One region of the Leuconostoc citreum genome, then DNA from elsewhere that is predicted to be linked to it. Evidence: predicted binding sites of a transcription regulator. Region 1 holds the regulator's gene; the other holds the start of a gene.

What was found. The regulator LexA, encoded in region 1, represses DNA repair genes until DNA is damaged. The targets are predictions, from matches to a motif close to CNAACANNTGTTNG.
Region 2: the regulator LexA is predicted to act here: its motif matches at 2,590-2,603, upstream of recA (recombinase RecA).

What each region holds. Positions count from the first base shown of each region.
Region 1 covers NZ_CP042410.1:617,084-627,369, forward strand. The annotation lists gene carB (carbamoyl-phosphate synthase large subunit) at 1-2,328, shown strand, start outside; gene FGL72_RS03050 (dihydroorotate dehydrogenase) at 2,381-3,301, shown strand; gene pyrF (orotidine-5'-phosphate decarboxylase) at 3,342-4,040, shown strand; gene pyrE (orotate phosphoribosyltransferase) at 4,045-4,674, shown strand; gene lexA (transcriptional repressor LexA) at 4,724-5,359, opposite strand; gene FGL72_RS03070 (YneF family protein) at 5,566-5,799, shown strand; gene FGL72_RS03075 (lysophospholipid acyltransferase family protein) at 5,810-6,445, opposite strand; gene FGL72_RS03080 (tRNA1(Val) (adenine(37)-N6)-methyltransferase) at 6,504-7,265, shown strand; gene FGL72_RS03085 (GIY-YIG nuclease family protein) at 7,265-7,543, shown strand; gene rpsB (30S ribosomal protein S2) at 7,689-8,465, shown strand; gene tsf (translation elongation factor Ts) at 8,589-9,464, shown strand; gene pyrH (UMP kinase) at 9,554-10,279, shown strand; gene frr (ribosome recycling factor) at 10,279-10,286, shown strand, end outside.
Region 2 covers NZ_CP042410.1:324,480-331,865, reverse strand. The annotation lists gene FGL72_RS01610 (phosphate ABC transporter substrate-binding protein) at 1-391, opposite strand, end outside; gene FGL72_RS01605 (response regulator transcription factor) at 575-1,264, opposite strand; gene recA (recombinase RecA) at 1,376-2,521, opposite strand; gene pgsA (CDP-diacylglycerol--glycerol-3-phosphate 3-phosphatidyltransferase) at 2,652-3,233, opposite strand; gene FGL72_RS01590 (helix-turn-helix domain-containing protein) at 3,244-4,116, opposite strand; gene yfmH (EF-P 5-aminopentanol modification-associated protein YfmH) at 4,131-5,402, opposite strand; gene yfmF (EF-P 5-aminopentanol modification-associated protein YfmF) at 5,399-6,676, opposite strand; gene cls (cardiolipin synthase) at 6,673-7,386, opposite strand, start outside.

The sequences.
Region 1 (10,286 bases):
ATGGCTTTGGATCCTCAGTCCTATAAATATTATATTATTGAGGTGAATCCACGTGTCTCACGTTCGTCAGCACTGGCCTCTAAAGCAACAGGTTATCCAATTGCGAAAATGGCAGCGAAAATTGCAGTGGGCCTGACGCTTGATGAAATTATTAATCCAGTAACCGGCACAACAAAAGCAGAGTTTGAACCGGCATTAGATTATGTTGTGTTCAAAATTCCACGCTGGCCATTTGACAAGTTTGCTACCGCAGATAGGCGACTTGGGACACAAATGAAAGCAACTGGTGAAGTCATGGCGATTGGGCGTAACATGGAAGAAGCTATGTTAAAAGCTGTTCGTTCACTTGAAATTGGCGTGACCGGTTTGAACGACTTAACTTTTGATGAGTTGTCAGACGAAGCGCTATTATCGGCTTTGATGCCAGCTCGTGATGACCGTTTGTTTATGATTGCGGATTTATTGCGACGGGGCGTTAGTATTGAAACGATTCATGCTAAGACGCAAATTGATGAATTTTTCTTAGATAAAGTATCTCGCGTTGTTGAAATTGAACGCGATTTATCAACCCATGTGGGAGATATCGATTATCTACTTTATGCAAAGAAAAATGGTTTTGCTGATGCGACAATTGCTGGACTTTGGGGTCAAACGGCTGCTGAGGTTCGCAAACAACGTCATGATGCTAATGTTCTGCCAGTTTATAAGATGGTCGATACGGTTGCTGCAGAATTTGAGTCCCAAACACCTTATTTTTATGCAACTTACGAACGTGAGAATGAATCTGTACGTTCAAAGAAACCATCTGTCATTGTTTTAGGTTCCGGACCAATTCGTATTGGTCAAGGTGTCGAATTTGATTATGCCACGGTTCATGCGGTGAAAGCCATTCAACGCGCTGGTTATGAAGCCATTATCATGAATTCTAACCCTGAGACTGTATCAACCGATTTTTCAATCTCAGACAAGCTTTATTTTGAACCACTGACATTAGAAGATGTTTTAAATGTTATTGACTTGGAACAACCACTTGGTGTTGTTGTCCAATTCGGTGGACAAACTGCCATTAATTTGGCGCAACCGCTTGAAGAAAATGGCGTAAACATACTTGGAACAACAGTTGATGATTTGAACCGTGCCGAGGATCGCGAGGCCTTTGACCAAGTTATCAAGACGCTTGCGTTGCCACAACCGGTTGGTAAGACGGCGACAACAGTCGATGGTGCACTGAACGCTGCACAGGCTATTGGTTATCCAGTTTTGATTCGACCATCTTATGTTTTAGGTGGCCGTGCTATGGAAATCGTGTCATCTGATGATGAGTTACAAGACTATATGCAGCGTGCTGTGAAGGTTTCTAATGACCATCCTGTATTGATTGATTCTTATCTGGTTGGACAGGAAGCGGAAGTTGATGTGTTGTCCGACGGTGAGACAGCTGTTATTCCAGGAATCATGGAACATATTGAGCGTGCTGGTGTACATTCCGGCGATTCAATGTCAGTTTATCCGCCACAGTATTTATCTCAAAAAGTACAAGATGAAATGACAGCAGCAGCGATTAATCTGGCAAAAGCCATGAACACAATTGGTTTGATGAATGTGCAATTTGTTATTCATGATAATACCGCGTATGTTATTGAAGTCAATCCACGTGCCTCACGTACAGTCCCATTCATTTCAAAAGTGACGCATCTGCCATTAGCACAATTGGCAACACGAGTGATGTTAGGGGAGAAATTAGTAGATATGGGCTTTGAAACAGGTTTGATACCTGCTGACGACATGGTCCACGTAAAAGCACCAATTTTCTCATTTACAAAGTTACCTGATGTAGATTCGTTGCTTGGCCCAGAAATGAAGTCTACAGGTGAAGTCATGGGATCTGATACGACTTTACCTAAAGCCTTATACAAAGCATTCGTTGCCTCTAATATTAAAGTGCCACAATATGGCAATGTCTTGTTTACCGTTGCTGATGCTGATAAGGCTGAAGCAATTAATTTAGCTAAGCGCTTCAATAATCTTGGTTTCGCTTTATTTGCGACATCTGGGACAGGGGCGCACTTTGCTGAACAAAGTTTACCGGTAGACATTTTAGACAAAATTGCGGAATCTGATAACAACTCTGTTGCGGCGTTACGTTCACAACGATTACAGGTGGTGATCAACACAACACAAGCCGATGATCGTGCTGAGTCCGATGGTCGCTTGATTCGTAATGCAGCCATTGAAAATGCTGTGCCATTATTTACTGCATTGGACACAGTTAGTGCCTTTTTGGATGTACTGGAAAGTCGTAGTTTCACAGTCAACGAGATGAAATAAGCTTGTGATGATCTATTGTGTGGAGTTTGAAAACAAATGAGGAGAGTTAGTGATGATGTCAGAACGCTTAGCTGTAAAATTACCTGGTTTAGACCTGAAAAATCCTATTATGAATTCATCAGGTGCAGTGTTCTTTGGACTTGAAGATAAAGGTTATGCTATTGAAGAAACTGGTGCATTGGTGACAAAAACGGTGACCATGTCAGCCAGAGCAGGTAATCCACAACCTTGGATTATCAATACACCAAGCGGTATTTTAAATTCGGTTGGTCTCGCAAATCCTGGTATTGAGGCAGTTGTTGCTGACATTTTGCCAGCTATTCATGAGAAATACAAAACCTTACCCGTGTTAGCTTCTGTAGCAGGTGAAACAGTCGGGGAATATGTAGCTTTAACAGAACGCTTAACGGCGACAAAACAAGTCACAGCTATTGAGGCGAATTTATCTTGTCCAAACGTTGACCGTGGTGGTATGGCTTTTGGTGTGACGGCGGAATCAGCTGCGGAAGTTATTCATGCTATGCGCGCTGCAACAACTTTACCCATTTATGCTAAGATGTCACCAAATGTAACTGATATTAAGCCTATTGTTAAAGCAGTTAAAACGGCTGGTGCTGACGGTATCGTATTAATCAATACGGTTGTCGGTATGAGCTTAGATTTAAATACCAGACAAGCACGACTGGCACGCGGTACTGGTGGCATGTCGGGAACATCAGTCCATCCGATTGCAGTCCGTTTTGTTTACGAGACAGCTCAAACAGTTAGTATTCCAGTAATTGGAGTTGGTGGTGTGAGTACCGTCGATGATGCGCTAGAGTTAATGATGGCTGGTGCTAGTGCTGTGCAAATTGGTACAGCTTTAGCAGGTAATCATCAAGTAATGGCAGACATTATTCGTGAGTTGCCAAGTGCTTTAGATAAGTATGGTTTTTCTAATGTTGAAGAAGTCACCAAAACTTTCAAAAAGTAGTCGTTTTATCATTTAACTCGCCGTAGCGAAAGGAATAAATATGAAGCAAGAACCAGTATTTATTGCGTTAGACTTTCCAGATGCCTTTGCTGTCAGAAAATTTTTGAAACAATTTGACAGTTTGACTAATAAGCCAGCTTTAAAAGTCGGTATGGAACTTTTCTATGCAGAAGGGCCAACATTTGTTAATGAGTTACGCCAGCAAGGGTACACAATCTTTTTGGACCTAAAGCTTTATGACATACCACATACGGTCGGTCGAGCAGTTGCAAGCATTTCAAAATTAGATATTCAATATTTAACGATTCATGCTTCAGGTGGTGCACGTATGATGGCGGCGGCAGTAGCTAATAAGCCTGATAGCATGAAGTTGCTGGCCGTGACTCAATTGACTTCTTTTTCAGAGTCGGAAATGCAAGCAACACAGTTGACACAGGCAAGTTTAGTTGATACAGTGACCCATTTAGCTGCTATGGCTTTTCAGGTGGGTGTTGACGGTACGATTAGTTCACCTGAAGAGGCCAAAGCTATTCAGGCAGTAACGAGTCAGTCATTTGTACGAATTACACCAGGTATTCGTCTGCTAGGCGATGATAATGGTGATCAAAGACGTGTTACAACACCACAAAAAGCGCGTCATCATGGCGCGACTGGCTTAGTTGTGGGTCGATCAATTACGCAAGCGGTATCACCACTAGAAGCCTACCAACGTGTTTTACAAGAATGGTGTAAGGACTAAGAATATGACAAACTATGCAGAACAAGTAGCCAATGATTTATTAGCCATTGGGGCCGTAAAATTTTCACCAGAATCACCATTTACTTGGGCCTCTGGCATTAAAAGCCCAATATATACGGATAATCGTATGACGATTGGTTTTCCAGCGGTACGCCAAAATATTTTCAAAGGTTTAGCTGAATTAATTCAATCATACTATCCTGATGCTGACATTATTGGTGGTGTTGCAACGGCCGGTATTCCTCATGCGGCTTGGGTTGCTGAAGGGTTAGATAAACCGATGATTTATGTCCGTTCCAAGCCAAAAGATCATGGTGCTGGTAGACAGACAGAAGGAGCTGAAGTAAAGGGTAAAAATGTTGTCTTGATTGATGATTTAATTTCGACGGGTGGCTCAGTTTTGGGTGCAGTTAAAGCTGTTCGCCAAGAAGGCGCCAACGTTCTTGGCGTTGTGTCGATTTTCTCTTATGAATTGCCAGCCGGCATCGCTAATTTTTCGGCGGAAAACTTAACTTTTCAGTCATTAACAACCTATTCGCAATTAGTTCATGCAGCCATTGCTCGTGGTGACTTAAATCAATCACAGTTAGCAACTTTAACTGATTGGCAAAAAAGTCCTGAAACTTGGGCATAATAAAAAAGCTGACATGGCTTTAAAGCCATGTCAGCTTTTTTATTTGTTATTAGTAAATAGCATCTCGGTATAAGCCAATAACTTTACCTAATATAGCAACTTGTTTAAGGATGATTGGCGCCATCGCATCGTTTTCTGGTTGTAAACGGAAATGATCTGCTTCGCGGAAAAAACGCTTGACTGTGGCTTCGTCATCGTCATTCATGGCAACAACAACATCACCGTTATCAGCATTATCTTGTTTTCTGACAATGACCTTGTCACCATCTAGGATACCAATGTTAATCATTGAATTACCACGAACATTCAACATAAACATATCGCCATCAAATTGCATCAAATTATCAGGAATTGGGAAAAATTCAGTAGCTTCTTCTTCTACTGCTAATATCGGTGCGCCAGCAGTTACCTGACCAAGAACTGGAATTCGACCCGGTGTTGTTGATACACCAAGTGCCTCTAATCCAGAATCAGTCACTTCAATTGCTCGAGCGCGCGGCTTTGAAGCATCCTTTAACAGATAACCCTTTTTGACCAATCTTTCAATGTGACCGTGAATGGTTGAGGATGAAGAAAGCCCCACAGCTTCACCAACTTCACGCACGGTTGGGGGATAACCATTATTTAGCTGAGCTTCGTGAATAAATCTTAAAACTTGAATTTGTTTGCTTTCCTGAATTGCCATGATGGGTTTAATCCTTACTAAACGTAGTTTAATGTAATTTCATTATAACTAAAATAAAATAATTAATCAAACGTTTGTTCGTTTTTTCGAAAAATTCGGCACATTATTGTCAGAAATTGTGCGCTATCTTTGTAAAGAACGACTTTATCAATCGCAACTTTATGCTATAATAACTCATAGACATTTTATTAAGGGGTTGTTGAACCATGAATTTAGGATTTGGAATCTTAATCTTTGTTTTAGGGCTAGTTATTGGACTTGTCATTGGTTTCTTTGTCGCGCGTAACTCAATGAAGAGTTATTTGGCAAAGAATCCACCAATTTCAGAGGAAATGATGAAGTCGATGATGATGTCAATGGGTCAAAAGCCATCACAGAAAAAGCTCAACCAAATGATGGCACAAATGAAACAACAAAGTGAACAGTCACAAAAAAAATAAGCCATTTGGCTTATTTTTTTTCACGTTTAGGGTCGATATAACGCCAGTTAGGATTAACTTCAGCATCCAATTGATCGAAAGCGGCTTGAATCTTAACGGTATATTTGGTAATGTTTTCTTTGTCTAACTTATCTTTGCGGTCAATGACAATGGGTTCACCAAAATTGATTGTCGTGTTATTACGCTTAAATAGTTGACCAAATGTTACAGGTCCTTGGTAAACGGCTGGCACAATGGCTTTGCCTGACATTTTAGCAATAACTAACGTGCCGGATTTTAAATCGTCACTATGCCGTGATCCTGACGGGAACATAATTAATGAGCGGTTACCTGATTTCAGTTCTCTAACAGGTGTTTTAATGACACTTGGACCAACATTATTGCGATCAACCGGAAAAGCGCCTGCGGATTTAATTAACCAAGCCAGTGGTTTGAATTTGAATAACTCGATTTTAGCCATGAAAATGAAAGGCTTCGGATAGGCAGCAATCGCATACCATACCGGATCCCACCAAGTACGATGTGGGCCGACTAATATATAGTTATCATCGGTCGGGATGCGATCTTTATTCATATATTTAATGCGACCGGTTACCGCCCACACGATACCAACTGCAATAATACGCAGAAAATCATAAAATTTCATTATTTATTCACCTCATAAACTATCTACCCATTTTACACGATAAAGCGAGAAAAAAACAATGATTCAACCAATTCTTAAAGAAGGCGAACGAATTGATGGTTTGCCATCACAAAAAATAAATATTATTCAAAATCCAGATATGTTTTCTTATTCTTTGGATGCAGTATTGTTAGCCCATTTTGCTGATGTGAAAGGCAAAGGGACAGGCTTGACGGTTGACCTTGGTGCTGGGACAGGGGCTGTTGGCTTATTTTACGCCCCTAAAGTTACTGGCAAGTTGGCTCTAGTCGAAATACAGCCAGAACTGGCAGACATGGCGAAACGTAGTATTGCGATGAATGAGTTGACGCAACGGGTTTCAGTCATTGAATCTGATATGAAAACTATATTTGAAGATATTCAGCCAGGTTCGGTGGAGACTGTGTTATCTAATCCGCCTTATTTTCCATTAAATGAGACAACTAAAACAAATCACGATAAGCATTACCAGTTGGCGCGACATGAACTGACAATTGATTTGCCAGGCTTAGCTCAAGTCGTGAATAAATTACTGAAAAATAACGGTAAATTTTACATGGTTCATAGACCAGATAGATTAGCGGATATTTTTGCTGCTTTTGCTAGCAGAAAATTGATGATTAAGCGTATCCAGTTTGTTTATGGTAAAGCAAATCGTGAAGCCAATATGGTTTTAATTGAAGCCATTAAATCAGGACGACCTGGTGGTGTGCGGATTATGCCGCCAATCATTGCTTATACATCGGAAAATAACTATACCAAAGCAGTATCTGATATTTTATATGGTACGTCATGGTCATGATGGCACACTACTATTTTTACGTGCTGTATACGGCAGATGGTTATTTTTACGGTGGTTTCACGAATAATCTTGCAAAACGTTTGGCGACTCATGAAGCGGGTAAGGGGGCTAAATTTACTCGGGTTAAATCACGTCACCCCCTTCAAATGATCCACTCAGAATCTTTTGATACGAAACACGAAGCACTCCACGCTGAAGCAATGTTTAAGCAACTAACGCGGCAACAAAAAGAGGCTTATTTGGTTTTAAAGGGTGTTTCAGAAGATATATGGCATTAAGTACTTGCATTTAGGGTAGCTATTACGTATAATTATTTATGTTGTGAATAGCGACAAATACACACGGCAAACGAGTTCATGTAGGTGCAGCAATGTCATTATGAATGTCGAATTTGTCGGCGGAAAAAACCTAGGAGGCCATATCATGGCAGTTATTTCAATGAAAGAACTCCTCGAAGCAGGAGTACACTTCGGTCACCAAACACGTCGTTGGGACCCAAAGATGGATGAGTATATCTTTACAGAACGTAATGGTATTCACATCATCGATTTGCAAAAGACAGTTAAGTTAGTTGATGAAGCATATAACTTTATGCGTAATGCATCAACTGATGGTGCTAACTTCTTGTTTGTTGGTACAAAGAAGCAAGCTTCAGATGCAATTGCTGAAGAAGCTGCACGTGCTGGTCAATACTTCATCAACCACCGTTGGTTGGGTGGTACTTTGACTAACTGGAACACAATCAAGACACGTATCCAACGTTTGAAGGATTTGGAAGCAATGGCCGAAGATGGCACATTCGAACAATTACCTAAAAAAGAAGTTGTCTTGTTGAACAAGCAACGCGAAAAGTTGAACAAGTTCTTGGGTGGTATCAAGGATATGCCTGGTTTGCCAGATGTATTGTTTGTTGTTGATCCTAAGAAAGAAGAGATTGCCGTTAAGGAAGCCAACATGTTAAACATTCCAGTTGTGGCTATGATTGACACTAACGCTAATCCTGAAGTTGTTGACGTTAAGATTCCTGCTAACGATGATGCTATCCGTGCCGTTCGCTTGATTACTGCTAAGATGGCTGATGCCATTATCGAAGGTCGTCAAGGTCAAGATTCAGCACCTGAAGACGCTTTTGTTGCTGGTGACGAAAACACAGAATCAATCGAAGAAATTGCTAACATCGTTGAAGAAGGCAATAACTAATAATTAAATGACATTTGCCGTTCCTGCGGACCTGTATGGGACGCACACGGCATTTTTTATTTCATCGAAACCAAATAAAACCATGATATAATAATCATATAAATATTTTAGAGGAGCATTACAATGGCAATTACTGCTGCACAAGTAAAAGAATTACGCGATAAGACATCTGTTGGTATGATGGATGCCAAGAAAGCTTTGGTTGAAGCTGATGGTGATTTGGAAAAGGCAATCGACCTACTCCGCGAAAAGGGTATGGCAAAAGCTGCCAAGAAGGGTGACCGTGTTGCAGCTGAAGGTATGACTTTTGTTGCTGTCAAGGGCAACAAAGCAGCAATTATTGAATTAAACTCAGAAACAGACTTCGTTGCTGGAAACGCTGAATTTAATGATTTGTTAAAGGCGGTTGCTAATACAGTCGTTGAAATGGCACCTGCTGATGTTGAAGCTGCTTTAGCATTAGAAGTTGAAGCTGGCCAAACATTGAATGATAAAATCATTGGTACATCACAAATTACTGGTGAAAAGATCACATTGCGTCGTTTTGCTGTTGTTGAAAAGACTGATTCAGAAAACTTTGGTGCATACTCTCACTTAGCTGGTTCAATTTCAGCGTTAGTTGTTGTTGATGGTGCTTCCGAAGAAGCAGCTAAGGACATTGCTATGCATATTGCTGCTATTGCACCACAATATGTTTCTGATGCTGAAGTGCCTGCTGACGTTATTGAACGCGAAAAAGCAGTGCAATTAGCTTCAGAAGACCTTGCCGGTAAGCCAGATAACATTAAAGAAAAGATGGTTGAAGGACGCATCAAAAAGTTCTTGGCCGAAATCACATTGTTAGACCAAGCATTTGTTAAAAATAGCGATCAGACTGTTGCTGAGTTTATTGCATCACAAAATGGTTCTGTGAAGTCATTTGTACGTTACCAAGTAGGTGAAGGTATCGAAAAGAAAGTAACTGATTTAGCTGAAGAAGTTGCTAAGCAATTAGGTTAATTTTGTTAAAAAGTGCGTTATTTTATGATGACGCACTTTTTTTGCGGAATATTTTGGTATAATTGATGAGATGGAAAATGAGGTGAATCATGACGGATATTAAATACAAACGTGTTTTGATGAAACTTTCAGGCGAGGCTTTGGCTGGTGATAAGGGTCAGGGTATTGATTTGGATACAGTTTCTGAAATTGCGCAAGATTTGAAAGAAGTACACGAATTAGGGACACAAATTGCAATTGTCGTCGGTGGTGGTAATTTATGGCGTGGTGAACCAGCTGCAAAAGTTGGCATGGAACGTTCACGTGCTGATTATACAGGTATGCTTGGGACAACAATGAACGCTTTAGTTTTGCAAGATGCCTTAGAACGTGCTGGTGTTGACACACGTGTTCAAACAGCGATTACAATGCAACAAATTGCTGAGCCTTATATTCGTGGCCGTGCGATTCGTCACTTGGAAAAGGGTCGTATTGTTATTTTTGCTGCAGGAACAGGATCACCCTACTTCTCAACAGACACGACAGCTGCTTTGCGTGCCAATGAAATCAATGCAGATGCTATTTTGATGGGTAAAAATGGCGTTGATGGCATCTATGATTCGGATCCAAATAAGAACAAGAATGCCGTGAAGTTTGAAGAATTAACACACTTAGATATTTTGAAAAAAGGCTTAAAAGTAATGGATGCGACTGCGAGTTCATTATCAATGGATAATAATATGCCATTGGTTGTCTTCAACTTAAACACACCAGGAAATTTGAAGCGAGCCGTACTAGGCGAAAATATTGGGACAACAGTTACAGGAGAAAAATAATGGCTTT
Region 2 (7,386 bases), 290 kb from region 1:
CAGAGTTAACAACTGGAGCAATACCCACCACTGCTACCTTATGATCTTGTAGTTTTGATGCGTCAACACCAGACTTTTCTTCAGCAAAGACATCTGAGTTACCGATTTGGGCTGACCCACTTGAAACTTGACTCAAACCAGCGCCTGAACCGCCACCCTGAACCGTAATTGTAGCACCAGGATTTTTTTCTTGGAAAGACGTTGCAACTTGTTCAGCTAATGGCTGCAAAGCTGTTGAACCTAAAGCAAGCACTTTACCACTAACTTTGGTTGTTGCACTTGATGATGTTTTAGCACCACTATTACCTGAATGATTGGCACTACTATACAACGCGAAACCCGCTGCGATTACAACGACACCGCCTACGATTCCGACAACTGTTTTGTTCATGAGTGATTCTCCCTTTGACTAGGCTTCAAAGAAGCGTATGTAGTGTAAACAGGGGTTGTAGTAGAGGCTCTTGGGTGCCTGTCCTTGCTTACAAGTTATATACTACATACCTTATGTCAAAGAATCCCCATCAAAAGTGTTGTCGTTATGTAAATGTTTGTAAAAACGTCTTTACATAACGACTTACACAACTAATGTATAGCCAAACCCACGAACCGTTTTTAATAATTGTGGCGATTTAGGATTGGTTTCGATTTTTTCTCTTAAATTACTGATATGCATGTCAACCATTCGACTTTCACCAGTGAATTCATAACCCCAAACAGCTGTCAAAATTGTTTCTCTGTCGATTACACGTCCAATTCTGTGAGCAAAATAAAGTAATAACTCATACTCGCGGGGGGTTAAAGTTAAAATCTGATTGTCCCTAGTCACAACTTTTTTGTTATCGTCAATGACGACATTTTGAACCTTAATGACATCTGATTCAGCCAAAACTTGATGATCTACCTGTGAACGACGAAGAACAGCTTTGACACGTGCCACCACTTCACGTGGACTGAAAGGCTTAGTAATATAATCGTCTGCGCCCAATTCTAATCCGAAAACGCGATCAAATTCGTCGCCCTTTGCAGTAACCAAAATAACTGGCGTACTCACTTTATCTTGACGTAAATTTTTTAATAACGTCATACCATCAATGACCGGTAACATCAAATCCAACAATATAGCGTCAAAACTTTCTTGTTTGGCTAAATCATAAGCTGTTTGGCCATCAGAAGCTACCGTGACATCATAACCATTTTCTTCTAAATTATACTTTAACAACGTTGAGATTGCGATTTCATCATCCACTACTAAAATTTTTGCCATGATTTCCAGACACACCTTTTATGGCGCGCAGTCCTTCCAATTCTTTACTTAATTGCATTGTAACAAAAAAAAAGGAAACGCCCTAGCGTTTCCTTTTATTCTTTACAGGAATTATACAATTGGCTCATCTGTCAAGTCATCTGTATCACTAACAAGTTCTATCGTCTCAGCGCCTTTTTGCTTGTCTGCAGTCGTCTCATCGGATTCGGCTGTTTCACCATCACCTATACCAAAAGCATTGCGAACTTTTTCATAGATTGTTTGTCGCATATCGGCATTTTCTGGATCATCCAAAAATTCTTTTGCCTTTTCACGGCCTTGACCAATTTTCACATCGTCATAGTAGTAAAAAGCGCCAGCTTTGCGAATAATTTCTTGTTCTGCACCTAAATCTAAAATTTCACCAGTTTGAGAAACACCTTTGCCATACATGATGTCAATTTCTGCCACTTTAAATGGTGGCGCAACTTTATTCTTTACAACCTTCACCTTAGTGAGGTTACCTGTAACATCCGTACCATCTTTAATTTGAGTTGAACGACGAACTTCAAGTCTAATTGTTGAATAGAACTTCAGCGCGCGTCCACCAGGTGTTGTCTCAGGATTACCAAACATCACACCAATTTTTTCACGAATTTGGTTAATAAAAATAGCAATGGTTCCTGTGCGATTTAAAGTCCCAGCTAATTTACGAAGCGCTTGACTCATTAATCGTGCTTGCAAACCAACATGCGAATCACCCATTTCACCTTCAATTTCAGCTCGAGGTACAAGGGCTGCGACTGAATCAACAACAATAATATCGACCGCACCTGATTGTACTAGCGCATCAGCAATTTCTAAGCCTTGTTCGCCAGTATCTGGTTGTGATAGCAGCAATTCATCTTTTTGTACGCCCAATGCCTCAGCGTACTTTACATCTAAAGCGTTTTCCGCATCGATATAAGCTGCTGTACCACCAGCCTTTTGCACTTCAGCCACCGCATGTAAAGCTAAAGTTGTTTTTCCAGAGGATTCTGGTCCATATATTTCAATAATTCGGCCTTTGGGATAACCACCAACACCTAACGCAACATCTAGCTTAACCGACCCAGAAGGATAAGTCTCAATTTGCGTCAAAGCATTGTCACCTAAAACCATGACTGAACCCTTACCAAAATTTTTCTCAATTTTTTTTAAGGCTTCATCTAAAGCGGCTTTTCGGCCTTTAGCTTGGCTATCTTTATCATCTTTTTTAGTCGTCTTTTTTGTGACCATGTGTGGCTACTCCTTTTATCTTACTTCATTAGTTTACCTGTTTATGACAGTAAAAGCAAGCAAATAAACGAACAATTGTTCGTTTATGTTCCCCTTTCTTTTATTAGACGAAAAAAGCGCTATTAGCGCTTTACATACCATCAGAAAAAACTGCTCTATTTTGCCAAAAATAATCTACCCCTGAGTAGATGGTGAAAACAACGGCAATCCACAATAATATGCCACCAACAGGCACATGTACAAAAGTGAATGGCATGTCTTTGAGATACAAAAATAAAATGGCAAACATTTGAGAAAATGTCTTAATTTTTCCAGGCATCTGCGCTGCCAACACTTGCCCATTATTTTCAACAATCAATGTCCGTAAACCAGTTATCGCTAACTCACGAATTATAATAACTGCCGTCATCCATGCTGGTACAACATGGAAACCCGTTAAAAATATCAACGCTGTCATTACCAGTAACTTATCTGCTAAAGGATCAGCAAATTTACCAAAATTAGTAACAAGGTGTTGACGTCGCGCAATTTGACCATCCAAAAAGTCAGTAAACGCTGCCACTGCAAAAACAATTGCCGCAATTAGCCAATTAACTGGTAAATGTACAGATCCCATATTAATGACCGACCATTGATAGGGTACGGATAGAATAAGAATGAAAACTGGGATTAAAACAATTCGAAAAACTGTTAATTTATTAGGGAGATTCATCATTGCCTCTTTACTTATTTAAGTTAATTAACACATTCCAAAACGGTGTCGCAGTATTAATTACTGATATTTTTTGATCGTCAAGCGTCATTACTGCGTTGCCAACATTTGTAAATTGAACATTGACAGCATTCGTTCCAGTAGGCACAGTAATTGACTTATTTGTGGTAACCATCTCATTAAACAAAATATTTTGTCCCACTGTCACCTTAACATTCGTTCCTGTACCTTGACCGTTAATTTTGATAGTATGCGCCGTATTATTTTGTCCAGAAATATTATAAATTGTTGTTTGTAACGCCGTATTCTGCTCTGGCGTTCCTAAATTCAAGGCTGGCTTAGCCGGCTTTTTTTCCTTTTGACTTGACGATGAAGCAGCTGTGCTTGATGATTGTGATGCTGGCACCGTTGATGTTGACACTGAGACATTGCCACTGTCATTTGACTGCTGCTTGCCTTGTGTTAAGTGTGTCAAAGCAAACCATACCACAATTAACCCAATGACCACTAATAAAATGACCCAAATCGTTGGTAACAAGTTCGATAAACGAGATTTTGTGGATAATTGTGTATCATTTCCTGCACGCACAATACCGTCATTATCTCGGTGCGCACGACTCAAATCATTTGTTCGTGAAATTGAAGCTGGGCGTGTTTCTCCCAACAAATCTTCAGGATTCAAACCCATGGCTAACGCGTATTGCCTAATAAAGGCGCGCACATAAAAGTCCCCTGGTAAGACACTGAGATTATTACTTTCAATGGCTTCAAGGTAACGTACTTGAATTTTTGTAATCTGTTGGACATCATCCAAAGACATATTTTTAGCTAGACGAGCAGCTTTAAGTTGTTCCCCTATTTGATTCGTTAAAGTTTCACTCATAATTTTCCCAGTTATTATTTCTTCAAGATAAAGCGCTGTAGTGTAACATTTTGATAGATTTTGTTAGCAAAGTCTAATATGTCGGTATATGTTAGTGCTTGAAGTAACATAATTTTATCAAACAAGTTGTGATTGAATAAGACGTCATCCCCTCGTAACGCTATACTTTCCAAACTATTGAGACGCTGAATACCCTCACCCAGCGTTGCCCGCTTTAAGGATTCAAACATTGATTCTTGTCCTAACAATATCGCTTTATAATTTTCAATCTGATTTTGAATAGCTGCTGTTAAAGCTTCATATTCCGTCGTTTCTGAAAAAAAACTAACAAATTGATAATCACGGATTATATCAAATGATGTCTCAAATTCAGTATCGATGATACCTTTATTATACAGGTTTTGATACCAATCTGTCTGCTCTCCAAACATCATATCGGCTAAAATATCAGCTATTAACCCTGCTTTGGTACCATCCATAGACTTCAAATTAGTATTTTCTAGACGAATACCCAAAGCAATCTTAGGTCTCACCACATTGAAATGTTTGATTTCTGTGACTTTAGTTGGTATTTCAAGTTGATCAGCTAGACTATCGACTTGAATATCTTCAATACTTTTTTGCGCTTGATTGTCACGAATTAAAGCCAGTACCGTTTTTGGCTCAAAATGACCAACAATTTGTAATGTTAACTGCTTTGGTTGGTAAAAAGCTTTGTGAATATTATATAACAATTGCGGTGTGATTTTTGAAATCGTCTTTTGTGTTCCCGCAATATCATCAGCCAATGGTGACTTAGGATACAGGATTTGCAATAATCCCATGTATACAATCCAGTTGGGGTCGTCTTCATACATTTGTATCTCTTGTCCAATAATACCTTGTTCCTTGGCAATCGTTTGCAGACTAAAATATGGTGTTTGAACAAAATCTAGTAAATGGACCAAAGATAATTCAAAATTATCAGTCGTGGAAAAAAGATAACTCGTTTGATAAGCTGTTGTGAAAGCATTGGCATCAGCACCTAATTCTCCGAAACGTTTAAAAGCATCCTCGCTTTCTTTTTCAAAAAGCTTGTGTTCCAAAAAATGAGCCGTACCAGAAGGAATATCAATTACTTCTGAATTATTGATTTTAAAATGACGATCTAATGAACCAAATGGCGTTGTCAATACGGCGAAAGTCTTGTGGTAATTCTCTTTTGGTATCATGACCACTTTTAAGCCATTATCTAGCGTTTCAATTAATACATGTTCTTGTAATTGTTGATAGTGTTGTTCTTTCATTCGACTGCCTCAGGCAATAATGTAAATCGTGTTTGTAAAACAACTGCTTGCGCTAGCTGTGCGACATCTTCCACAGAAACTGCCATAATGGCATTAACCCATTCATTTGTTGGCGTTTCACGTCGTGTTAATAATCTTGAGAAAGCCAAGGTCATTTCACTATTAGGTGAATCTTGTTGACTTAAATAATCATTGACAACACTCGTTTTAATGGCTTCGAGAATTTCTCGTTTGATATTTCCTTGCTTAATGGCCTGAAGTTCTGCCTGTATCATGCGATCAGCTAACTCAACTTTATCAGAGGCCAGTCCGGCGGCTACTGTTAAAAAGCCTGTATCATGCTGCCATCGTGAATAAATAGTGTAGGCTAACGACGATTTTTCACGTACATTTGCAAATAATTTGGACAAAGGCGATCCACCAAATAACGCATTCAAAATAACTGCTGTAAATCTTTGAGGATCGTCTGGCGCTAAACTCAACTGGTAAGCTAACATCAAGACAGCCTGTGTTAAGTTAGCTTGCGTTTCAGTAATTTCAACCGTAGCTGGGCGCAGACCCTGCCTATAAAATGGTTGAAGCGGTTGCTGTGTACGAGAATGAAGTGTCCATTTATCTAAGAGAGGTAGAATGTCGGTTTCAGACACATCCCCAAATACAATAATATTAATTTCGTCTGATGTCACCATACTTTGATAAGCACTATACACACTAGCCGGTGTTAACGCTTTAACATCTTCAACCGTCCCTAATGTGGGCCGTTGCATTGCGGGTAAACTATAAGTTAATTCTCTGAGTTTTAGTGCTGCATAACGTTTTTTATCGTCAATTAAGCCATCGATTTCGTTGATTAAACTTTGCTGCTCTTGCAGGAACACAGACTGATTAAAAGCTTTGTCAGTAACAAGGGGCTCAAAAATCATGTCGCGCATAAAATCAAAAGCATCAGTTAATAGATGATATCCTGCATCCGCAGAATTGAGATAAATGGGCGCTGGCATTTGTAATTGATAGCGAATATGGTGTGTCTGACCAAAACGCGTGACATCTGTTTGATATTGTGCACCATATAAATCAATGGTCTTTTGCGCCACGGCTTGTTGATTGGGATATTTTTGGGCACTAACCGCTGTTAAGTACGTCAAAAGTGCCCTAGCCGAGGTTGTGCTTGCTAACAAAGGTGCTGCAAAATCGACGGCAATATTTAGTGTTTTAAATTGTTTTGTGGGCATCACAACAAGGTGCACCCCTGGTTTAAGTTGTATTTTTTTCATAGTATTGGTGAGAATAAACGACTGAATTTTTGTAATATAGTCATCCAAATAGACTGTTCCTCATAATCCACAGTTGTTAACTGTGTTGATTGTGATACATCTTGTTCAAAAAGCGCTTCAAGTTGTCCAGCAAACGCTGGGTCATACATGAAAGCGTTGGTCTCAAAATTCAAGGCAAACGATCGAATATCCATATTCGCTGAACCAACTGTGGCAATTTCATGATCAATGATAACAACCTTACTATGCAAGAAGCCACCATCATAACGATAAACTTCGGCACCTAAATCAATTAATTCCTTCGCATAATACTGCGTTGCACGATACACAAAAGGATGGTCTGGGCGGTCGGGAATCATTAGGCGTACACGTACACCTGACATCACAGCAATCTCTAATGTCTCTAAAATAGCCGCATCCGGAATAAAATATGGTGTTTGAATTGTTATTTCTGTTCGAGCTGAAGCAAACATTCGCATAAATCCCTGTTTAATTTGCTTCATGTCATTATCTGGCCCACTCGATACAATTTGAACCATTGAACGGCCAGGTAATGTTGATATCACTGGAAAATACTGTGTTGTTTTAACTAACAGCTCATTAGGCTCGGCTGTGGCATTCCAATCCATTAAAAAACGACTTTGTAAAGACAGGACTGCATCACCATGAATACGCAAATGCGTGTCTCGCCAATGACCAAATTTTTTGAA